DNA from 2 places in the Arthrobacter sp. Y3224198 genome. Region 1 is predicted to be linked to the other one. Evidence: predicted binding sites of a transcription regulator. Region 1 holds the regulator's gene; the other holds the start of a gene.
What was found. The regulator LexA, encoded in region 1, represses DNA repair genes until DNA is damaged. The targets are predictions, from matches to a motif close to TCGAACANNTGTTCGA.

Region 1 (11,641 bases):
GACCAGCAGCTGGGCGTCCTCCGAGACGGCAGACAGCGCTGCCCGCGGTGTGTAGACCGCCACCGGCCGCGCTTCGGGATGCCAGTGCTCCAGCGCCGCCACCGAGGTGAACACCGGCAGCGCTTTCCGGCCGTCCGGGGCGGTCAGCGACACCAGCGCCATGTCCGCCTGCTTGTCCGCCGCCAGCCCGTGGTCGCCTTCGGCTTCCTCTCCGAGCACAGCCACAATCGGTACAAACACGCGCGCCGTAGCCAGCGACGCGACCACCTCCGCCTCGCTGCCCGTTCCGCCTACCAGCTTCGCCACCGCGGCGACGTACCCGGCGTCGGCACGGCCGTCGTCGTTGTCGAAGTTGTGCAGCGGGTTGCCGTCGCCGCCCAGGTCACGTCCGGACCAGGGCCGGCCGGCGGAGTCGGCGGGTCCGCCTGCCCCTGCCAGGGCAGCGGCGATATGGCCGGGGAGCTCGCGTGATGCCATTCTCAGCGTTCCGGGTGCCCGGCGACGTCGAACGCCTGCGGAAGTGTGAACGCGCCTGCGTAGAGCGCCTTGCCGACAATGGTGCCTTCCAAGCCCAGCGGCACCAGCTCGCGCAGGGCGGCCAGGTCGTCGAGGCTGGAAATACCGCCGGAGGCGACCACCGGACGGTCCGTGCGCTTGAGGACCTCGCGCAGCAGTTCCACGTTCGGTCCGCGCAGCGTGCCGTCCTTGGTGACGTCGGTGACGACGTAGCGGGGGCAGCCGGCCTCTTCGAGGCGGGCGAGCACCTCCCAGAGGTCCCCGCCTTCCTTGGTCCAGCCGCGGGCGGCCAGCGTGGTGCCGCGGACATCCAGCCCGACGGCGATGGCCTGGCCGTACCGGGCGATGGCGCTGGCGGTCCACTCCGGGTTTTCCAGTGCCGCGGTGCCCAGGTTCACCCGGGCGGCGCCGAGTTCCAGGGCCTTGTCCAGGGATTCGTCGTCGCGGATGCCGCCGGAGAGCTCCACCTTGCAGTCCAGGGACTTGACCACGCGGCTGAGCAGGTCCAGGTTCGAGCCCCGGCCGAACGCAGCGTCCAGGTCCACCAGATGCACCCACTCGGCGCCGTCGTTCTGCCACGCCAGGGCAGCGTCCAGCGGGTCGCCGTAGCTGGTTTCGCTGCCGGCCTCGCCCTGGACGAGCCGCACGGCCTGGCCGTCGGCCACATCCACGGCGGGCAGGAGTTCAAGGACGGGAGTTTCGCTGAAGGGCATCTCTTGTGCTTTCGGTGGTGGGGTCAGGATAGGTCGAGGGTCAGCAGGTAGGCGCCCAGCAGGGACATTCCCGCCAGTACCCAGAAACTGATAACGATGATTTTGGACATGCCCTGGCTGCGGAAGGACACCGCTCCGCCAATCAGCAGTCCGGCCAGGCCCATAAGGACTACGCTCCACATGGCCGCTAGCCCAGCGTCTTCAGCCAGTTGGCCAGCAGCGCGGCTCCCGCGTCGCCGGATTTTTCCGGGTGGAACTGGGTGGCCGACAGTGCGCCGTTCTCCACGGCGGCAATAAACGGACCGCCATGGTCGGCCCACGTGACCTGGGGCGGGCGCATGGCCGGCTGGGTGACGTCGAAGTCCCATTTCTGCACGCCGTAGCTGTGCACGAAGTAGAACCGTTCGTCTTCCAGGCCCTCGAACAGTGCCGAGCCTTCCGGCGGCTTCACGGTGTTCCAGCCCATGTGCGGGACCACGTCGGCGGCCAGCCGCTCGACGACGCCGGGCCATTCGCCCATCCCCTTGGTCCGGACGCCGTGTTCCACGCCTTCGTCGAAGAGGACCTGCAGGCCCACGCAGATGCCCAGCACCGGGCGTCCGCCGGCCACGCGGCGGCCGATCATCCGGATGGCGTCAACCTCTTTCAGGCCCTGCATTACGGCAGCGAAGGCGCCGACGCCGGGAACCACCAGCCCGTCGGCGTTCAGCACGTCGTCGGGCTTGGCGCTGAGGGTCACGTTGGCCCCGGCGTGCTCCAGGGCGCGCACGGCGGAGCGGATGTTGCCCGAGCCGTAGTCCAGGACGGTGACGTTGCGGGGACTCACAGTGCTCCCTTCGTGGAGGGGATGCCCTCGACGCGCGGATCGGATTCGACGGCGGCCCGCAGGGCGCGGGCGAAGGCCTTGAACTGCGCCTCCACAATGTGGTGCGGATCCCGTCCGCCCAGGACGCGCATGTGCAGGCAGATCTGCGCGTGCAGGGTGATGGCTTCAAAAACGTGCCGGGTGAGCGAGCCGGTGAAGTGCCCGCCGATCAGGTGGTATTCCTGCCCTGCGGGCTCGCCGGAGTGGACCAGGTACGGCCGTCCGGAAATGTCCACCACGGCGTTGGCCAGCGCCTCGTCGAGGGGAACCGTGGCTTCGCCGAAGCGGCGGATTCCTGCCTTGGTGCCCAGTGCCGTCTTGAGGGCCTCGCCGATGCTGATGGCTACGTCCTCGACGGTGTGGTGGACATCGATGTGGGTGTCGCCGGTGGCACGGACGGTGAGGTCGATCAGGGAATGCTTGGCCAGGGCGGTCAGCATGTGGTCATAGAACGGCACGGACGTGCTGATATCGGCGCGGCCGGTGCCGTCCAGGTCCAGCTCGACGAGGACGGACGATTCGCTGGTGGTCCGCTCAAGGCGGGCGGTGCGTCCGGTAGCGGTCTCCACAGTCATGGGGTTCCTTCACGAAGGTCGGGGCCGGAGCAATGGGCAAAGCTGCGGCAGGTCATAGTTTAGTCCCGAAGCCTGTCTGTCCCTGAACGTGGGCCCGGCACCGGACGGCAGTGCGGTATCCGGCAGGCGTCCGGGAGCGGGCTTTCCGGGGCGGGCGCCACGGGTACGGGTGTTCCGGCACGCGGCGTTACGGGCGGAGCGGGTGCGGGCACGCCGGCCGCACCCGGGAAGCGGGCGGCACTCAGGCGGCGAGCAGTTCCCGCAGCCGGGTCAGGAAAGCCGTGGTTTCCGCCTCTGTGCCTGCGGTTACCCGCAGATGCCCCTCGATGCCGATGTCCCGGACCAGGACGCCGGCCTCGAGCAGGCCTTCCCAGATGGCACGGGGGTCCGCCATGCCGCCGAACAGGACAAAGTTGGCGTCCGACGGCGCCGGCGTAAGTCCCAGTTCCCGAAGTTCACGCACAATCCGGTCCCGCTGGCCTTTGATGTCCTCCACATTGGCCAGCAGCGCTTCGGCATGGGTGAGGGCCGCGTTGGCGGTGGCCTGGGTGATGGCGGACAGGTGGTACGGCAGACGGACCAGCCGCAGGGCATCGGCAATCTGCGGCGCGGCAGCCAGGTAACCGATCCGCGCGCCGGCCAGGGCGAAGGCCTTGGACATGGTGCGCGAGACGATCAGCCGCTCGCGGCCGGGAAGCAGCTGCAGTGCGCTGGGAGTCTCGGTATGGGAGAACTCTGCGTAGGCCTCGTCCACCACGACAATCGCGTTGGATGCTTCGCCGGCCTCGTACGCCGCCTCGATCACGTCCAACCCCAGCGCGGTACCCGTGGGGTTGTTCGGCGTGCAGAGAATGATCACGGTCGGAGCCTGCGCCCGGATCTGTTCGGCCACTGAGGCCGGGTTCAGGGAAAAGTCCGTTTCCCGAGTGCCGGTGACGTAGGCTGTTCCGGTTCCGCTGGCCAGCAGCGGGTACATCGAATACGTGGGCGGGAAGCTCATGGCGGTGCGGCCGGGACCGCCGAAGGCCTGCAGGATCTGCTGCAGCACCTCGTTGGAGCCGTTGCCGGCCCAGATATTCTCCGCGGTAAGCCCGTGACCCAGGTACGTCGCCAGGTTCTCCCGCAATTTCGTGAATTCGCGGTCCGGGTACCGGTTAAGGCCGGAAACGGCCGCCTGGATTTCCTCGACAATCGCCTCCCGTACATGCCCGGGAAGTCCATGGGTGTTTTCGTTGACGTTCAGCAGGATCGGCACATCCAGCTGCGGTGCTCCGTACGGGCTCAGGCCGCGGAGATCTTCGCGCAGGGGAAGTCGGTTCAGGTTTTCCAGCTGTTCACTCACTTGTCCAGCTTAGGGTGCGGCCCGGTCCGGCAGTGAATTGAACGACGCGGCATGAAGCCGGAGCTGTGGCCGCCAGATGCCGGTGCATTCGTGACGACGGGTCCTGGGCGGCGGACCGTCCGGCGGTCAGGAGGCGACCGGAATGTAGAGCTGGCGGCCGGCGGGCACCGTGGCGTTGTCCAGGTTGTTCAGTTCAACGATGTCGGCCACGACATCGCGGGGATCGCGCTCCGGGGCGTATTCCGTGGCGAGGGACCACAGCGAGTCTCCGCTGGACACGGACACCTGGAGGGTACGGGTCTGTTCGGCGGAATCCGCCGATGCCATGGCCGGCGCGGTGAAGAAACCGACAAATGCCAGAAGCGCAGCGGTCGAAAACATCAGGGGCGCCCCCACCAGGACAAGCCGTCCACGGCGGGTCAGGCGCAGCGGCGCCTGGCCGGTACGGGGAGTGCTGCCGGAAGTGCGGGTGCTGCGGGTCGGTGCAAAGGGAATTACGTGTACTGACATCTCAATACCTTTCCGGTCCGAACCGCAGCGTGGCTTTGTCCGGTCCTTCCCGACTAACCCGGGAAGAACACTGTGCCTCGAAACTGCATTCGAACATCTGGTGGGCCCGGCGAGGTGTCGCAGGGCCGGACTCGAACGTATGTTCTAAGTGGTACTCGAACATTTCTAGCACTTATCTACGAACATTGTCGAGACTCGCTCGAATATATGTTTGATAAACGTGCTGCGCTCCCCTAGCGTTGAACCTGTCGGAAAGCGGCTGGAACCAACTAACCATCCGCCTCTGACAAAACGGTCCGGCACCGGTTACAGCACCGTCCGGGTCCAGTTAGACCGCCGAACCATTTGGCCCGCACCGGCGGGCCGACCGTGAAGGGAAGCCGACGTGGCCCGCAGGACTGTTTCCAATGGCAGCACCCCCTCCCCTGCCGTGCCCGCTCCGGCCGGCCGCAGCAAGGGTCTGACTGCCCGCCAGACCAAAATCCTCGAAACCATCCAGCGTTCCGTCAACGCCAACGGCTACCCGCCGTCCATGCGGGAAATCGGCGACGTTGTTGGCCTGGCCAGCCTCTCGAGCGTCACGCATCAGCTGACCCAGCTGGAGAAGCTGGGCTATATCCGCCGCGATCCCAAGCGGCCGCGCGCCATGGAAATCCTCGTGCCGCTGATGCTTCGGGACGCCCCTGCCCGCCGGGGCAACGGCCCTGCGGACGAGGCACGTCCGGACAGCACGGCGGGAACCACCCCGGCCGAGTCCGGGTCAAAGAGCGGCGCCTCGCACGTCAGCGACCTCACCACGGCCATTGACACGGCGATGGTTCCCCTGGTGGGCCGCATTGCGGCCGGCGGTCCCATCCTTGCCGACCAGCAGGTGGAGGAAGTGGTTCCGCTGCCCCGCCAGCTGGTGGGCCACGGCGACCTGTTCATGCTTCGGGTGGCCGGCGATTCCATGGTGGACGCAGCCATCTGCGACGGTGACTGGGTAGTGGTACGCCGCCAGCCCACCGCGGAGAACGGCGACATTGTTGCCGCCCTGCTCGAAGACGAGGCCACGGTGAAGACCTTCCGCCAACGCAACGGGCACACATGGCTGCTGCCGCAGAACACCCGCTACGAGCCCATCCTGGGCGATGAGGCCACCATCATGGGCAAAGTGGTTTCGGTGATGCGTTCCCTCTGACCCGGGCTGGTCCCCCGTGGCCAGAGCCCATTAACCAACAACAGTGCTTAATCAACAACAGCGCCGCCGGCTTCGAAGCCGGCGGCGCTGTTTTTATGGCTGGTTACATGCAGCGGTTGCCCGGCCCGGATGTCAGCCCCGGGATCCGGCATGTTGGGCCGAGAGCCGCTGGAGTGCCTGCAGCACCACGGAACGGTCGGTGGTGGACCAGAACGGCGGCAGCGCGGCCCGCAGGAAGCTGCCGTACCGTGCGGTGGCGAGGCGGGAGTCCAGGACCGCCACCACCCCCTTGTCGCCGGAGGCGCGGATCAGCCGGCCTGCGCCCTGGGCGAGCCGCACCGCGGCATGGGTGGCGGACACGCTCATGAAGCCGTTGCCGCCTGCCTTGGCTACCGCCCGGGTGCGGGCCGTCATCAGCGGATCATCCGGCCGCGGGAACGGAATACGGTCCATGATGACCAGCCGGCAGGAGGCTCCGGGCACGTCCACGCCCTGCCACAGCGACATGGTGCCGAACAGGCAGGTGGCGTCGTCGTCGGCGAACTGCTTAACCAGCGCCGACATGGTGGACTCACCCTGGCACAGGATCGGAAAATCGACCCGTCCCCGAAGGGCATCGGCGGCTTCCTCGGCAGCGCGCCGGGAGGAGAACAGTCCCAGTGCGCCGCCGCCGGACGCCTTGATCAGCGCTTCAATTTCGTCCAGCTGTTCCGGGGAGGTGCCCCGGCCGGGCTTGGGCAGATCCTTGGCAACATAGAGGACGCCCTGCCGGGGGTAGTCAAAGGGACTGCCGACGTCGGTGCCGGTCCACTTGGGCGCACCCGTTCCCAACAGTCCGAGGGCGCCTGCCACGGGCCCGAATTCCGCGCCGATCGCCAGCGTGGCCGAGGTCAGGACCACGGTGTGCCCGTCAAAGAGCCCTTCCCGCAGCCGCCCGGCAACGGACAGGGGCGCCACGTTGATGGTGGGCGGGGAGTCCTCTTCGGGGGCGGTGTAGCCGGCCCCGGGCGAGAAGGTGCTGGGACGGGACGTCCAGAGGACTTCCCCGGAGTTCACGGCGTCCAGGATGCGTTCGCACAGCTCCTGCACGGCCATCAGCCGGGAGCGGGCCATCTGCCGTCCGCCGTCCACGTTGTCGCCCTCGGGCTTGGAATCGGAAAGCGCGGTGCGGGCGGATTCGCGCACGTGGCCCAGGACCATTTCCTGGTCCTCCGAAAGCCCGGACAGCAGCCCGGACGGAACGGGGGCAAACACCTGGTCAAACGCACGGCCGGCAGCGGCCAGCGGTTCCATGGTGGCGGAGGTGTGCTTGCGGGCAGCGGAAACCGCCGCCGAGATGATGGTCCCGGACAACTGGCCGGTCACGGCACCCGTGACCCGGTCCTGCAATTCGTGGGCCTCGTCAATGACCACCACGTCATAGTCCGGCAGCACGGCCAGGCCTTCAAAGGCGGCGATGGCAAGCATCGCATGGTTGGTGATCACCAGGTCGGCTTCGGCGGCCTTGGCCCTGGCCCGTTCACTGAAGCAGGCTTCGGCCACGGGGCATTTCTGGGCGCCGAGGCACTCCATAGAGGTCACGGAGACCTGGCGCCAGGCCCGGTCGCTGACGCCGGGCAGCAGTTCGTCCCGGTCTCCGGTTTCGGTTTCCTGGGCCCACTCCTGCAGCCGGACGACGTCGCGACCCAGTGCCGAGGTGGGTCCGCCGGACGGGGCCGGGTGCGGCACGGCTTGCTCGTCGCCGAGCATAAAGAGTGTTCCGGCCTCGTCTTCCTCGGGGAACCCGCCGCCGGTCTTGTGGACGCACACATAGTTGCTGCGGCCCTTGAGCAGGGCAACATCCACCTCGCGGGGAAGCTGGGGCTCCAGGGTCTTCAGCAGGCGCGGGAGGTCCCGGCCCACGATCTGGGACTGCAGGGCCAGGGTGGCGGTGGACACCAGCGCGGGCTTCTCGCTTTCCAGGGCGTGGCTGATCAGCGGAATCAGATACGCCAGGGACTTTCCCGTGCCGGTGCCGGCCTGGACCAGCAGGTGGTCACCGGACTCGATCGCCTCCGCCACCTGCCGGGCCATCTCGTGCTGCCCCGGACGGTTCTGCCCGCCCATGCCAGAGACGGCAGCATCAAGAAGCTCGAGGACCTGCTCCGGCCCCTCAGCGGACTTCCTACCCATGGGTCACGAACGGCTCCAGCTCCGCGGCCAGGCCTTCGCGGACCTTGACGTGCAACCGAGTTCCGGTCTCCACATGGTCCAGCGCAATGATTTCCGCATCCTGCTGATGCAGCCGGGACACGACGTCGCCGCGCTCGTACGGCACCAGCAGCTCCAGGTCCACTCCGGGACGGGGAATGCCTTCGGAGATGGCCTGCAACAGCTCGGGGATGCCTTCCCCGGTACGCGCCGAAACCACCACGTGACGGCTTTCACGCTGGCGCAGCCGCTCCAGGACAAACGGGTCGGCGGCGTCGGCCTTGTTGAGCACGATGATTTCGGGGACCTTGCGGGCATCCACTTCGGCCAGGACCGTGCGGACCGCGGCAATCTGGCCTTCAGGGTCAGGGTGCGAGGCATCAACGACGTGGAGGATCAGGTCTGCATCGGCCACTTCCTCCAACGTGGAGCGGAAGGCCTCCACCAGCTGCGTGGGCAGGGACCGGACAAAACCGACGGTGTCCGCCAGCGTGTAGCCGATGCCGTCCTCCGTCTGCGCCTTGCGGATGGTGGGGTCCAGGGTGGCAAACAGGGCGTTTTCCACCAGCACGCCGGCGTCGGTCAGACGGTTGAGCAGGGACGACTTGCCCGCGTTGGTGTACCCGGCAATGGCAACCGACGGCACGGCGTTGCGCTGGCGGTTGGCACGCTTGGTTTCGCGGGCAGGCTTCATCCCCGCAATTTCGCGGCGCAGTTTGGCCATCCGCGTACGGATCTTTCGGCGGTCCAGCTCGATTTTGGTTTCACCGGGACCGCGCGATCCCATGCCGGCGCTGGCGCTGCCCACCTGGCCGCCGGCCTGGCGGGACATGGATTCGCCCCAGCCGCGCAGGCGCGGGAGCAGGTACTCAAGCTGGGCAAGCTCCACCTGGGCCTTGCCTTCGCGGGACTTGGCGTGCTGGGCAAAGATGTCCAGGATCAGCGCGGTACGGTCAATGACCTTGACCTTGACAATGTCTTCCAGGCCGCGGCGCTGTGACGGTGCCAGTTCGCTGTCCACGATCACGGTGTCCGCGCCGGTGGCCATCACAATGTCCTTGAGTTCCTGGGCCTTGCCGGAACCAAGGAAGGTGCCCGGGTCCGGCTTGAGCCGGCGCTGGATAATGCCGTCCAGGACTTCGGATCCTGCGGTCTCGGCCAGGGCGGCAAGCTCCTTGAGGGAGTTCTCCGCATCTGCTGCGGTGCCTTCGCTCCACAGCCCGGCCAGCACCACCCGTTCCAGCCGGAGCTGGCGGTATTCAACCTCGGTGACGTCCTCGAGTTCGGTGGAGAGACCGGCGACGCGGCGCAGTGCGCGGCGTTCTTCCAGGTCCTGCTGCTCGCCGTCGTGGACGGAGTGCCCGTCATCTGTGTCCGACAGGGCCAGCGCACGTCCGCGCAATGATTCGGTTGACGCGGACTTGGTTTCGACGGCGCTTTCCTTGGCGAGGATCCTGTCGATGACGCCCTGGATGTCCGAGGGGCTCAGCTCCGGGGTGGTGCCGGTGTTCCCGGACCCGGTATTGCCGCCGCGGACAGGGCGCGAGTTGTTGATGGTCATAATCTCCTTATGAGGACGTCTTAACATAGTAGGCCGTTGAACTGACATTCTCCGGCGGGACCCGGGGTCTCCGCAATGCATATCCGTCCGGCCGCCACCATTGACAACCTCGATCACAGCCCATAAATTCCGCGACACCCCTTGCACCGACTAATCTGGACTGTTATGGGTTCAGACCACTACTTCTCCTCCACACCGTCCGGACCCGAGGTCCGCCGACCCCTGCGCGTCACGCTGAACGGGACCGAACGGACACTGCAAACGGCCGGCGGCATCTTCAGTCCAGACGGTATCGACAAGGGCACCCTGGTGCTGCTGGATGAAGTGCCCGAACCGCCCCGGACCGGCAACCTCCTGGACATCGGCTGCGGCTGGGGTCCGGTGGCGCTGACGCTGGCACTGAAGTCTCCAGCGGCCCGGATATATGCAGTGGACGTCAACGAGCGCTGCATTGCGCTGACCCGGGACAACGCGGCAGCGCTGGAATGCGGCAACGTCACTGCGGCCCGGCCGGAGGACCTGGACCCCGGGCTGCGTTTCGACACCATCTGGTCCAATCCGCCCATCCGGATCGGCAAGGAAGAGCTGCACGCACTGCTGCTGCTCTGGCTGCCGCGCCTGGCCCCGGGCGGTACCGCCTGGCTGGTGGTGCAGAAGAACCTCGGATCCGATTCCCTGCAGCGCTGGATGGCCGAAACCCTGCCTTCCGGCTTCTCGGTCACCCGCCACAGCACGGCCAAGTCCTTCCGTATCCTGAAGGTGGAACGGGCCGGAGCCTAGCGCCGCCGCACTCTGCGGCCCCGGACTAGAGCAGGATTCCGCGGGCCACCAGGACGGCCGGTCCGCTCAGTTCCACGTGCTCGCGCCCTTCGGGCCCGGTGAGGAACCGGACGCCGACGACGCCGCCGGGCACCGTGACCGCCCACGCGTCGGGGGCTCCGGCCCCAGCCCAGAACCGGGTGGCGACGGCGGCCGCGCACGCTCCCGTGCCGCAGGACAGGGTCTCCCCCACGCCCCGTTCATGGACGCGCATGGTTACCAGTCCCACGCCGTCCTCCACCAGCGGCTCGGCCGGGACCACGAATTCCACGTTGGTGCCGTTCGCCGGCTCCGGCTGGACGGTCGGCGCCGTCGTCAGGTTGGTGGCGCCCAGTTCATCCAGTTCGGCCAGGGCAACCACGGTGTGCGGGTTGCCCATGCTGACCGACAGTCCCGGCCGCGGCACTTCGAGCCCGGCAGCGTTCACCACCGTGTCCATGGACTTGGCGGCTGCATGGTCCGGGTAGATGAACTCCCACGGCCCCATGTCCACCGCGTAGCCTCCGGCGGTCCGCGTGACCGTCTTCAAGCCGGCACGGGTGCCGATAACGAGGCTTTCGCCCTCTCCCAGTTCCACCAGGTGTTCTTCAAGCAGGAAGTGCACAAACACGCGTACGCCATTGCCACACATTTCCGAGACGCTGCCGTCGCCGTTCCGGTAGTCCATAAACCATTCCGCTTCGGGCGCGGCTTGGAGCAGCTCGCGGCCTTCGGGGAGATATTCAGAGCGGACGGCGCGGATAAAACCGTCGGCGCCCAGGCCGCGGTGCCGGTCGCAGACCGCGGCGACGTCGCCGGCGGACAGGTTCCGGGATCCGTCCGTATCCGCCAGCAGTACGAAGTCATTGCCGGTGCCGTGGCCCTTGGCGAAGGGCAGCCCGGAGAGGGTGGACGGCAGCCCGGAGGCGGACAGGGAAGCGGCAGACGCCGGAGCAGCAGAAGTGTTGGTCACCCCTCAAGGATACTTGGCTGCGTTGCGGACCGGACGGCGGCCGCCGCGCGGGCGGTCAGGGCGGGATCATCGAAGTCGAGCCAATGGATCCGCGGGTCGGCCCGGAACCAGGTCTCCTGGCGGCGGGCAAACTGGCGTGTGGCCACCACGGTGGACTCGGCTGCCGCTTCCACCGACGACTGCCCGTCCAGGACGGACAGGAACTGCGCGTAGCCCAAAGCACGTGACGCGGTCCGTCCGGTCCGGAGACCGGCCGGCTCCAGCCGCCGGACTTCCTCCAGCAGCCCCTGTTCCACCATGGCGTCAACGCGGCGGGCCAGGCGCTCGTGCAGTACCGGGCGGTCCACACGCAGGCCGATCTGCACGGCCGGCTGGAAGTACTCGCGCACAGGCATAAAGGAACTGAACGGACGCCCGG
Region 2 (11,641 bases), on a different contig from region 1:
TGGGTGAGAACGGGCTGCTGCCGGCACCCCGGTTCCTGGCCCGGATCAAGGGCCGGGGTATTCCCACCCTGTTCCACTGGCACTATTCGGACCGGTTCCTGCTGGCCGTGGCCTGGACCGGGGCCGCCGTCTCGGCCCTGCTGGTGGCCGGGGTGCCGCAGGCCGGGCCATGGTGGCTGCCGATGGCCGCTTTCCTGCTGATCTGGGGCCTGTACCTGTCCATCGTGAACATCGGGCAGACCTTCTACGGCTTCGGCTGGGAATCGCTGCTGCTGGAAGCAGGCTTCCTGGCCGCGTTCCTTGGATCAAACGACGTCGCCGCACCCGTGACGGTGCTGTGGCTGTTCCGCTGGCTGGTCTTCCGGCCTGAATTCGGTGCAGGGCTGATCAAGCTGCGCGGCGACAAAGTGTGGCGCGACCTGACCGCCCTGTACTACCACCACGAGACCCAGCCGATGCCAAATCCGGCGAGCTGGTTCTTCCACCACCTGCCCAAGCCGCTGCACCGGGTCGAAGTCCTCGGGAACCACTTCGCGCAGCTGGTGGTGCCGGTGTTCCTGTTTTTCCCGCAGCCGGTCGCGTCGGTGGCGGCAGCCATCATCATCATTACCCAGCTGTGGCTGGTGCTTTCCGGGAACTTCGCCTGGCTGAATGTGCTGACCATCCTGCTGGCGTTCACCGCGGTCAGCGACTCGGCCGTGCAGGCGGTGCTGCCGGCCGCGGAGTTCGCCGCCCCGGAAGCCACCCCGGCGGCGTACGTCGCGGTGGTATTGGCCGCCACGGCGGCCATGCTCTACTGGGCCTGGGCGCCGCTGAAGAACCTGTTCAGCCGGAACCAGCTGATGAACGCCAGCTTCAACCGCTGGCACCTGTCCAACGCCTACGGGGCCTTCGGCAGCATCACCCGCCACCGCAGTGAAGTGGTGATCGAGGGCAGCAACGATCCGCCCGGGCCGGATGCGCAGTGGCAGGAGTATGAGTTTCGGGGCAAGCCCGGGGACCCTCGGCGGATGCCGCGCCAGTTCGCGCCCTACCATCTGCGGCTGGACTGGCTGATGTGGTTCCTGGCACTGGGTTCCTACGGCGCCTGGTTCCCGGAACTGCTGCGCAAGCTGCTCGCCGGTGACCGCCGGACCCTGCGCCTGCTGCGCAGGGATCCGTTCAACGGCACTCCGCCCCGCCGGATCCGCGCCCGGGTGTACCGGTACCGCTATTCCACGCCGGCGGAACTGCGCCGCGACCGGGTCTGGTGGGTCCGGGAACCGGCCGGGACGCTGGTGGATCCGATCGAGGCGCCCCGGCGCGGAACGGTTTAGGCGCCGGCCTCGGGCTTGGTGACCACGGAATGCGTGGCGTGGTCATACAGGAAGGTCACCGGACCGCCCGCATGCTGCATTTCGTAATTGCCGCCGTCGCGGTGGGCGCCGAAGCCGTAGTTCTCCTCCCAGGAGCCGTTCAGGGCCACCTTGTAGGCGTAGGTGCCCTCGGGCAGGTCCACGGTGAGCTTCCACAGTTCGTCATGCCGGTCAAACCCGAAGCGCAGGTCCGCTCCGGCGGGATCCCAGTCATTGGTGCCCAGGGCGCTGCCGAAATCGCCGGCGAGGATCACGGTCTCCGGCTGCGGGAAGGACGGCTCCGGGACATCGGTCTCCGGATGCGCCCCGTGCTGCTCGGCCGGGGCGACGGGCTCGGCGACGGCGTCGCGGACGGCCTCTTCCACCACTTCCTCAGCGGGTGAAACCACTTCGGGTGCTGCGGCGGCGGCGGGCTTACCGTTCAGGGCGGCGGCCAACTGCGCAGTGTCGGGGAAATCCTTCAGGGCCTGGCGGCCGGCGTTGGTGATGCTCCACCCGGACCGGGCTTCCTTGAGGATCCAGCCGGCCTTGACCAGCTTGGTGGTGGCGTTCACCAGGGCACGTTCGCCGCGGGCCGTGCCGCTGGCCAGGGTTTCGGCTTCGCTTCCGGTCAGCGGAACCCGGTCCAGGGCGGCGCCGAGGACCTTTCCCCGGCTGATCTTTCCGGTTGCCGACGGTTCCTCTGCGGCGAGGATTTCAAGGACCGCCCGCAGCCGCAGTGCAGTGTTTTCAACGGTGTCTGAACCCAATGGAATTCCTTTTGTGACGTGTGTGCTGATAAGCCTGCTGACAGTTTTCCACCTTAGCCGGGGGCACCGGAGGCAGGAAGCACCACGGCCCTAGTGTCGCGCAACCAGTCCCGCGAGGGGTGTGAAATCGCCCTCTTCCAAGGCGGCGTATCCGGCGTATGCGGCCAGCACGGCGTCCTCGACACTGCCGGTGTCCAGGCCCGGCACCAGGTCCCGGGCTGCTCCTGCGGTGCGCGGATCCCATCCGAGTCCCAGCTCGGCATAACAGTCGGTGAGCACCCTGCGCAGCGGCGTTCCGTTGGCCACCACCAGGACGGTGGAAAACAGCCAGGCCCCGGATACAACGCGCTGCGCGGTGCCGGCGAGCTTGATCCGTTCCCCCGCCGCGCCCTCGCCGTAGACGGTGAACTCTCCCGGGCAGTACTCCCCCGGGATTTCGCCGACGCCGGTCACCAGTCCCGTCTTGGCCAGTGCGCCGGCGAGCAGCTCGCCGAACTGCGCGAACCGCCGCAGGGACCCGGCCAGGGCATCGGCCTCGGGCTCCACATGGTCCAGCACCAGGCAGTCCCGGTGGTAGGCGGCGGCCCGGCCGCCGGCCCGGCGGACAAGCGGCTCAAACCCGTGACGCCGGCAGGCTGCTTCCGCAGCGGCAAAACCCGGCAGCTTGGCGTCCCGCTGGCCCAGGGCCACGGTGGGAGCGGGCCGGTAAATCCGCAGCGTGGGGCCGAGCTCACCGCGCCGCACGGCGTCGAGCATCGCGAGCGCAAAGTCCAGGTCCTCCGCGGCGCCGAGCGAGCGCTGCTGGCGAACCACCGTCAGGCCGGCGGACATGGCCTATGCTCCGCCCAGGGGCCGGACGGTGAGGATCTGCTCGCTGCGGCCGAACGGTCCCTGCAGGTCATGCAGGATGGCGGAGGTCAGTCCGATGCCGTCGGCGCCGAAGGTGACCTGTGTGTCCAGGCCCAGCCACTCGCCCCGGGGTTCGCGGTGCAGATGCAGCTGCAGGTCCACATTCGGGAACATGTAGCTGTCCCCGCCCGGGGGTACCCGGGTGGAGATTCCGTTGGCGGTGTCGGCCATGCCGATCATGCGGACCAGGTCGGAGGTAGGTGTTCCTTCCACCATTTCGTGCGGGGTGCGCAGCCAGCCCCGCCCCCGGCCTGGACGGATGCCCGGCAGGGCCCGCATTTCCAGCGACTCGATAAACGCACCGGGCCAGGAGGTGAGGCTCTCGCTGCTGCCGGCCTCGGAGGGACCGGGCATGGCGTCGTCTTCGACGGCGGCCACTTCCGGTGTTGACCCCCGGGCCAGGCGCCAGGCGGTGGCCCGGACGGCGGTACGCCCGTCAGCCACCATCTCCGCCTGCAGCAGTTCAATGGTCCGGCCCGGACGCAGCATGGTGGTCTTCACTTCAAAGGTGGTCCGCGGGATCAGGCCCAGGATGTCGTAGCTGATCCGCGCCATCCGCAGCTCGGGGCGCGGCTGGAATTCCTCCAGGCAGTGCGCCAGCAGGCCCGAGATGGGCGCCATGTGCTGCTCGTGCGGATTCCAGGCTCCCTGCGTATGGATGGTTGCCTCATAGGCACCGTTGCCAAGTGGGCGGTAATACGATTCAGCCACGTGCTTTGTTCTCCTGCCGGTCCTTGATTGGCCTTCAGGCTACATCAGGGGGGGCTGCCGGTCTGGCTCTGCGGCGTGTCCGGGGACACAATATCCGGATGGAATACACCCACCTCGGCCGCTCCGGCCTGTCCGTTTCCCGCCTCTGCCTGGGCACCATGAACTTCGGCCCCAAAACGGAGGAGGCGGACGCGCACGCCATCATGGACAGCGCCCGCGAGCGCGGCATCAACTTCTTCGACACGGCCAATGTGTACGGCTGGGGAGAGAACAAGGGATGGACCGAGCAGATCATCGGGCGCTGGTTCGCCAAGGGCGGCGGACGGCGGGAAGACACCGTCATTGCCACCAAGCTGTACGGGTCCATGAGCGATAAGCCCAATGACACCTTCCTTTCCGCCCTGAACATCCGCCGCGCCCTGGACGCCAGCCTGCAGCGGCTGCAGACGGACTACATCGACCTTTACCAGTTCCACCACGTAGACCGGAACACCCCGTGGGACGAGATCTGGCAGGCCATGGAGGTGGCCGTCCAACAGGGGAAGGTCATCTACAACGGCAGCAGCAACTTCGCGGGATGGCACATTGCCCGTGCCCAGGAGAATGCACAGCGGCGGAACTTCACCGGGCTGGTCAGCGAACAGTCCATCTACAACCTGATCAACCGGTCCGTGGAACTGGAAGTGATCCCCGCCGCGCAGGAATACGGGCTGGGGCTCCTGCCGTGGTCCCCGCTGCAGGGCGGGCTGCTGGGCGGGATCCTGCAGAAGGAGGCCGACGGCGGCGGGCGGCGCGCGGACGGCAGGGTGCGGGACCTGCTCGACAAACACCGGGAGCAGATCCGCCAGTACGAGGAATTCGCTGCTGAGCTGGAGATCGAACCGGGCATCCTGGCGCTGGCCTGGCTGCTGCACCAGCCCGCCGTCGCCGCTCCGCTGGTGGGACCGCGCACCATGCGCCAACTGGACGACGCGCTGACCGCCCTGGACGTCAGCCTGGATGAGCAGGCGCTGGAGCGGCTGGACGCGATCTTCCCCGGCCACCGGACCGCTCCGGAGGACTACGCCTGGTAGCTGCGCCGCCGTCAGGCGCTCGCCGGTTCGATCAGCTCCGGGCCGTTGTTGCGCACAGAGTTAACCTCATTGGAGACCACCCGCGGCGTCAGCGAAGGCTCCGGCACGGCGTCCAGCAGCTGCGCGACGTCGGCGCCGTCGGTCAGCTTCGGGTCCAGCCAGTCCGCGTACAGGTCCGGCGGAATGATCAGCGGCGTCCGGTCATGGATGTGGCCCAGGGCATCGGCTGCCTGGGTGGTGATGATGGTGACGCTGAGCAGCCACTTGTGTTCGTGGTCCTCGGGCAGTGCCGGATCCGGCCAGAACTCGTACAGTCCGGCAAAAGCCAGCGGGTCCTGCCGGTCGGAGTAGAGGTAGGTGGGGATCTTCCCGTCCGCGGACTTCTCCCACTCGTAGTACCCGTCAGCCGGCACCAGGGCACGGCGCTTCACCGCGGCCTTGCGGAAGGCCGGCCTCTCCAGGATGGTTTCCCGGCGGGCGTTGATCATCCGTGAGCCGATCTTCGGGTCCTTGGCCCAGACCGGCACCAGGCCCCACTTGGCTGTCGCCAACCGGCGTACCGGTTCCTCCGCAGAGAAGCGCTCGGTGACAATCCGCACGTCATCGGTGGGCGCAACATTCCAGGACGGCCGCACCTCGGCGCCCACCGTCTGCCCGACGGCGAACGCGGACACCAGGTCCGACGTCGCCCTTGCCATTACGTAGCGTCCGCACATGGCACCCATTGTGCACCATTCCGGTGCCGGTTTCCCGGGCGCCGCCGTTCTCCGCCTTCGAACAAATGTTCTATTTTTAAAACATAAACCAAGACGCCGTGCAGCGGCTCGCCGCAAGGTATGCCCGGCGGGCGGAGCCGATCGGCCTGACCCCGGAAGAACTGGATTTCGAGCACAACCCGGTCACCACATCGGTGCCCGGCCTCCCGGTGTGGGCCTGGATCCGTTTCCCGGGCACGGCCGAGCGGGTTCGGGGCGAGGCCTGCAGCTGGTCGGCCGAAGCCGTGCAGGTGCTTTGGGAGGACGCCGGAGTCCGCCGGTCCACCTGGGTCTGGGCCTCCGCCGTAACCCGCCGGGAGAACAACAGCCGCAAGGAGGCCCTGGGAAGCCGGACCGCGCCGGACCGCACGCGACCGCGCGGCACGGAGAACGGCTAAAGCTGGGTGAATGCGGCGGTGGCCGGATCGGCGCCGATCCGGCTGCCCGCCTCCAACCCGTCCAACAGCTCCAATTCCTCCTGCTCCAGTTCAAGTTCCGCGGCGGCCAGGTTTTCCCGCATCCGGCCGGAGTGGGCGGACTTCGGAATCACGATCCGCCCCTGCCCCAGATGCCAGGCGAGGACCACCTGCGCCGCCGTCGCCCCGTATTTGCCGGCGAGCGCCGCGACTTCGGCCGCCGCCAGGGCGCTCCCCTGCCCCAGCGGACTGTAGGCTTCCACCGCGATGCCGCGCGCCATGGTGTCGGCTGCGAGCGCAGCCTGCTGGAAGCCGGGATGCAGTTCAATCTGGTTGACGGCCGGCAGCAGCTGGCTCTGTTCCGCCAGGGCGTCCAGGTGTTCGGGCAGGAAGTTGGACACACCGATCGCCCGCATGTAGCCGTCGTGGTAGAGGCTCTCCAGTTCCTTCCAGGCCTGCACAAACAGCGCCTGCGAGGGCACCGGCCAGTGGATCAGGTAGAGGTCCACCACGTCCAGCTTCAAGGCACGCCGGCTGTCCAGGAACGCGGCCCGCGCCCGCCCCTGGTCTCCGTTGCGCAGCTTGGTGGTCACGAAGATTTCCCCGCGCGGTACGCCCGAGGCGGCTATGGCCGCGCCGACGCCGGCCTCGTTGCCGTAGGCCGCAGCCGTGTCAATGTGGCGGTACCCCGCGGCCAGGGCGTCTTCCACCACTTCCTGGGTCCGCTCGGGCGGAACCTGGAAGACCCCGAAACCCAGTTGCGGGATGCGCACGGCATTGCCCAGGGTCAGTTCGGGGGCAGGGTTATGCGGGCTCTCGGTCATGATGTTGCCTCTCCTTATGTGCCTTCCGTGCGGCCTGCGTGGCCTAGGCTTGGGTGCAGTTACGGGGCCGGGCACCTCCACCTAAGCCCGGCTCTTCCCCGCAGTCAAGGAAAATTCCGGTCAGGATAGTGATGCTCCCGTGGCACTGAATTTGCTCTTCATCGGCGGCACGGGCGTGATCAGTTCCGCCGCCGTCACCCGCGCCGTCGAGCTCGGCCACCGGGTGAGCGTGTTGAACCGCGGAGTCTCGACGTCGCGGCCGCTGCCGGACGGCGTCGAGTCCCTCTCCGCCGATGTCCGCGACCTAGCCGCGGTCCGGGCCGTCCTGGGGAGCCGGGAGTTCGACGCCGTGGCTGACTTCCTGTCCTTCACCGCCGACCATGTGGCCGCGGCGGTGGATTTGTACCGCGGACGCACCGGCCAGTACGTGTTCATCAGTTCCGCCTCCGCCTACCAGAAACCGCCGGCCCGGCTGCCGGTGCTTGAATCCACGCCGCTGCGCAACCCGTTCTGGCAGTACTCCCGGGACAAGATCGCCGGCGAGGACGTACTGGTCCGCGCCTACCGTTCCGACGCGTTCCCCGGCACCATCGTCCGCCCCTCCCACACTTATGACGCCACCATGGTGCCGCTGATGGGGCATTGGACGGATATCCACCGGATGCGGGCAGGGTTGCCGGTGCTGGTGCACGGCGACGGCACCGCCCTGTGGACGCTGACGCACAGCCGGGACTTTGCCAAGGCGTTCGTGGGGATGTTGGGCCGCCCCGAGGCGATCGGCGAAAGCTACACCATCACCGGTGACCAGTTCCTGCCCTGGGATGCCGTCTACCGTGCGCTCGCAGCCGCTGCCGGGGTGCCGGATCCGGAACTGGTGCATGTGGCGTCGGAAACCATTGCCGCCCATGATCCGGGGCGCGGTCCGGGCCTGCTGGGAGACAAAAGCCATTCGGCCGTTTTCGACAACAGCAAGATCAAGGCACTGGTTCCGGGCTATCAGGCATCCATCCCGTTCTCCGAGGGCGCCCGGGAGATCGTCCGCTGGCATGACGCCCATCCCGGGGCACGGCAGCTGGACGCAGACTGGATGCAGCTGAGCGACCGGTTGGCGGCTTGGGCGCGCGGAGCTGACTGAGCCGCCGCGGCCAACACCGGCGCGGCTCCCGACGCGGGCGACAAGCGGAGCGTGTGCTGCCAACCCAAGGCGTGGCCGGCTGTTAGAGTGCCACCATCCGCCACGGCACCGGTTCCGGTGGCAGGCGGCCAATTCGTTCATCCTTCGAAACAGTCCTCGGGGGAACTTTGTGAAAGGACAGCATGTCGGAGAATAAGCAGTACCCCGGTGAGGGACAAGGTCCCGAGTCGGGGGCAACCCCGACTGACGAGCAGTACAGCTACCCGCAGGCGGATCCCGCTCCGGAGCAGCCACAGGGCCAGACTCCTTCCGCACCGGGCTACGGCGAGCCGGCGGCCGGGCAGCAGTACCCGCAACCGGGCTACGGCCAGGACCAGTCAGGGCAGGCCCCCTATCAGCAGGGCCAGTACCCGCAGGCGCAGTATCCGCAGGCCCCCTATCAGCAGGGTCAGTACCCCCAGGCGCAGTATCCGCAGGCGCCCTACCCCCAGGGCCAGTACCCGCAAGGCCAGTACCCGCAGGCTCCCGGTCAGTTCGGGTACGGACAGGGGTACGGAGAGCAGAAGTCCAGGCTGGTGGCCGGCCTGCTCGGTATTTTCCTGGGCAGCCTGGGCATCCACCGCTTCTACCTCGGGAACATCGGTCTTGGCATTGCCCAGATCGCGGTGACCGTGGTGACGTTCGGCTTCGGCGGCATCTGGGGCTTCGTTGAAGGCATCATGATCCTTTGCAACACACCGTCCTTCCGCACGGATGCCAAGGGCGTACCGCTTAAGGAGTAGCCCGTGCCGGCTGGGACACCGTCAGCCCTGCATATTGCGGCGGTAGCGGTGTTCCAGCAGCAGGCGGGCACCGTTGACCACGAGCGTCTCCACCGGAACTCCCTGTTCCTCGGCAAGTTCCTCCAGTTCCCGTCCCAGCTTCTTCGGGATCTGCAGCTCAATGATCATGGCTTAAATCGTATAGCGGCCGCGGGCGTCTTCCGGACGCCCCGTGCGTCGGCTGCGTCACCTCCGGCATCGGCGCCGCCCTCCAAACCCATCAGCAGCGCCGTCGCCCCCGTAATTCACTGGTGTGCCGCCATCGGCGGTAGGTTCCCTGCTGTCCGGCCCTAGCCGACGATGAACGTCCACGCCGCCCCCGCCATAGAGAAACACCCGAAAACCAGGTAAAAGAACCCCAAAGACCTGACAGTGGACATATCCGCGATAGTGGACATATCCGCGATAGTGGACCTTTCGGGCGGGATCCCCCTGGTTTCGCAGTAGATGCCAAACCACACGTCCGCGGCACCGCGGACGTTGCGGAACACGCACCACCCGGCCACGGCGAAGGCGGCACCGGACAGCACCGCCGTGGCCAGCCCGATCCTCAGCTGCCCCGTGACCATACTGGCCAGGAAACCTGCGGGGAATACCGAATAGCCCAGCAACAGTGCTGTGCGGACAGGGTGGGGCAGCTCAACCAGCAGCCGGAGTTTCGTTTCAGCGGAGCCTAACAGTGCGGTGCTAAGCTGGTCATTCGAACATGTGTTCTAGTGAAACCAAGGTGGAAGGCGTCGGCATGGCCGTGTTTTCAGCAGACCGTTCCCGCAGGGCCGCCCCTCCGGAGGCCGACGCTGCCACGGCGGCAGGTTTCCCCAGCCCGGCCCGGGATTACTTCGACGGCCGGATAGACCTCAACCGGCACCTGATCCGGGACCCCACCTCCACCTACGTGGTGCGGGTTGAAGGGGATTCGATGGCCGGCACCGGCATCTGCAACGGCGACGAACTGATTGTGGACCGCTCGCTCACGCCCCGGGACGGCGCCGTCGTGGTGGCCGTCGTGAACGGCGAGCTGGCGGTGCGCCGGCTGCTGCTGGACGGCGGCAGGATCCTGCTGCGCGCCGAAAGCCCCGGATATCCGGAGATCGAAGTGGCCGAGCCGTCGGAGCTGTCGGTGTGGGGCGTTGTGACCCGGTGCCTGCACCATGTCTGAGGAACCTGCCGCCGCGCATGCCTCCAACGGCTCACGGATTGCCCTGGTGGACGTTAACAGCTTTTATGTCTCCTGCGAGCGCGCCTTTGACCCGAAGCTGGCCGGGGTGCCCGTGGTGGTGCTGTCCAACAACGACGGCTGCGTGGTGGCCCGCTCGGATGAGGCCAAGGCGCTGGGCATCAAGACCGGCACGCCCTGGTTCAAGTTGGCCGAATCCGCAGCTCAGGTGAGCCTGGTCCAGCGCTCGAGCAACTACGAACTGTACGGCGACCTGAGCGCGCGGGTGATGGAACTGCTGGGCCGCTACGCCCTGTGGCAGGAGGTCTACTCCATTGATGAGTCCTTCCTCGGCCTGGCCGGCACCCCTGCAGAGCTTGAAGCCCAGGGGGCAACCATTCGCAGCGCCGTGGCCCGGCACACGGGTCTGCCGGTGTGCGTGGGCATTGGCAGCACCAAGACGCTGGCGAAGTTCGCCAACCGGATAGCCAAACAGAACCGGCACCTGCAGGGCGTGTGCAACCTGGACACCATGGACCCGGCGGTGGTGGACACCATCATGTCCCGGGTGCCCGTCACCGGCCTGTGGGGCGTGGGGGCGCGGCTGGGGACCCGTCTGGCGGCCTTGGGCATCGAATCCGTGGCGGACCTGCGCGCAGCGGACCCGGCGATGATCCGGCGGAAGTTCTCGGTGATCCTCCAGCGAACCGTGCTCGAACTCAACGGCACCTCCTGCATCCCGCTCGACGACGAGCGCGCAGACCGCAAACAGCTGATCTTTTCCCGCAGCTTCTCCACCCCGGTGACCACGCTGGCCGAGATGCGCCAGGTCATGAGCATCTACGCCCAGCAGGCCGCAGCCAGGCTCGCGCGGGAAGGACAGCAGGCGAGCGTGCTTACCGCCTATGCGGGCACGTCCCACTTCAGTTCCAAAGCGGCGTCATTCCCCTCCGCCACGGTACGGCTGCCCGCTCCGACGTCGGATCCCGTGGTGCTCAGCCGGGCCGCCGTGGGCGCCTTGGAGACTGAGATGGTGGAGGGCATTTCCTACACGAAGGCCGGAGTCATGCTCACCGGCTTGGAAGCCGCCGGTGAACAGCCGCTTTTTGATGCCTTCGTGTCCGACCAGGAGCGCCGCAACCTCGGCGACCTGCTGGGCCGGGTCACGGACAAGTACGGGGCGTCCAGCATCGGCCTGGGCCTGGCCGGCATCACCACCGCCAAGCCGGAGTGGACCATGTCCCGCAAGTACTCCTCGCCCCGTTACACCACCGAGTGGAGCGAACTGCCCGTGGTCCGGGCACTCTGAGCGGATACCCGGAACCGCAGGCAGGAACAGGCAGTCTCCGCCGCTGACGCACGCTCCCCGCCGGTTTACGCTCTAATCCTGCAATTGTTTGTCCCGCAACCGCTTGTCTAGCAGCCATCCCGGGGGTTCGCATGGATGTTTTCTGGCCAGGCGCCGTCATCGGCCCGGTTGTCGTAATACTGTGCCTGATCGGTATCCGGAAACGGGAGGCGCTCGCCCAGGCCATGTTCTCCGGGCAGGAAGCGCTCTACGGGACAAAGTGGGCCAACCGGTCCATGGGCGATCCCAAGATACGTCCGGCCCGACTGATAGCTCCTTTCATCGCCGGCACCGTCATGGGCGCTGCGTTCTTTGTCCTCTCGCTCACCGGCGTCCTTGAGCTGGACGGCACGCAGAACCCGCCTCCACCCCCGGGCTTTGTGCTCGCG

Region 2: AC5RUF_RS03905 (LexA family protein) is a predicted target of LexA. The motif match lies at 9,449-9,464, and genes of this name have one in related genera.

What each region holds. Positions count from the first base shown of each region.
Region 1 covers NZ_JBNHFG010000016.1:32,402-44,042, forward strand. The annotation lists gene AC5RUF_RS10445 (SseB family protein) at 1-477, opposite strand, end outside; gene priA (bifunctional 1-(5-phosphoribosyl)-5-((5-phosphoribosylamino)methylideneamino)imidazole-4-carboxamide isomerase/phosphoribosylanthranilate isomerase PriA) at 480-1,229, opposite strand; gene AC5RUF_RS10455 (hypothetical protein) at 1,253-1,411, opposite strand; gene hisH (imidazole glycerol phosphate synthase subunit HisH) at 1,417-2,055, opposite strand; gene hisB (imidazoleglycerol-phosphate dehydratase HisB) at 2,052-2,669, opposite strand; gene AC5RUF_RS10470 (histidinol-phosphate transaminase) at 2,911-4,011, opposite strand; gene AC5RUF_RS10475 (LysM peptidoglycan-binding domain-containing protein) at 4,138-4,521, opposite strand; gene lexA (transcriptional repressor LexA) at 4,952-5,701, shown strand; gene AC5RUF_RS10485 (ATP-dependent DNA helicase) at 5,834-7,873, opposite strand; gene hflX (GTPase HflX) at 7,866-9,452, opposite strand; gene AC5RUF_RS10495 (class I SAM-dependent methyltransferase) at 9,618-10,232, shown strand; gene dapF (diaminopimelate epimerase) at 10,258-11,184, opposite strand; gene miaA (tRNA (adenosine(37)-N6)-dimethylallyltransferase MiaA) at 11,220-11,641, opposite strand, start outside.
Region 2 covers NZ_JBNHFG010000004.1:134,409-146,049, reverse strand. The annotation lists gene AC5RUF_RS03965 (lipase maturation factor family protein) at 1-1,316, shown strand, start outside; gene AC5RUF_RS03960 (pullulanase X25 domain-containing protein) at 1,313-2,104, opposite strand; gene AC5RUF_RS03955 (lipoate--protein ligase family protein) at 2,195-2,935, opposite strand; gene AC5RUF_RS03950 (thioesterase family protein) at 2,939-3,724, opposite strand; gene AC5RUF_RS03945 (aldo/keto reductase) at 3,823-4,797, shown strand; gene AC5RUF_RS03940 (SOS response-associated peptidase) at 4,809-5,513, opposite strand; gene AC5RUF_RS03935 (hypothetical protein) at 5,612-5,950, shown strand; gene AC5RUF_RS03930 (aldo/keto reductase) at 5,947-6,792, opposite strand; gene AC5RUF_RS03925 (NAD-dependent epimerase/dehydratase family protein) at 6,932-7,927, shown strand; gene AC5RUF_RS03920 (TM2 domain-containing protein) at 8,110-8,709, shown strand; gene AC5RUF_RS03915 (hypothetical protein) at 8,731-8,877, opposite strand; gene AC5RUF_RS03910 (hypothetical protein) at 9,039-9,317, opposite strand; gene AC5RUF_RS03905 (LexA family protein) at 9,491-9,907, shown strand; gene AC5RUF_RS03900 (Y-family DNA polymerase) at 9,900-11,213, shown strand; gene AC5RUF_RS03895 (hypothetical protein) at 11,345-11,641, shown strand, end outside.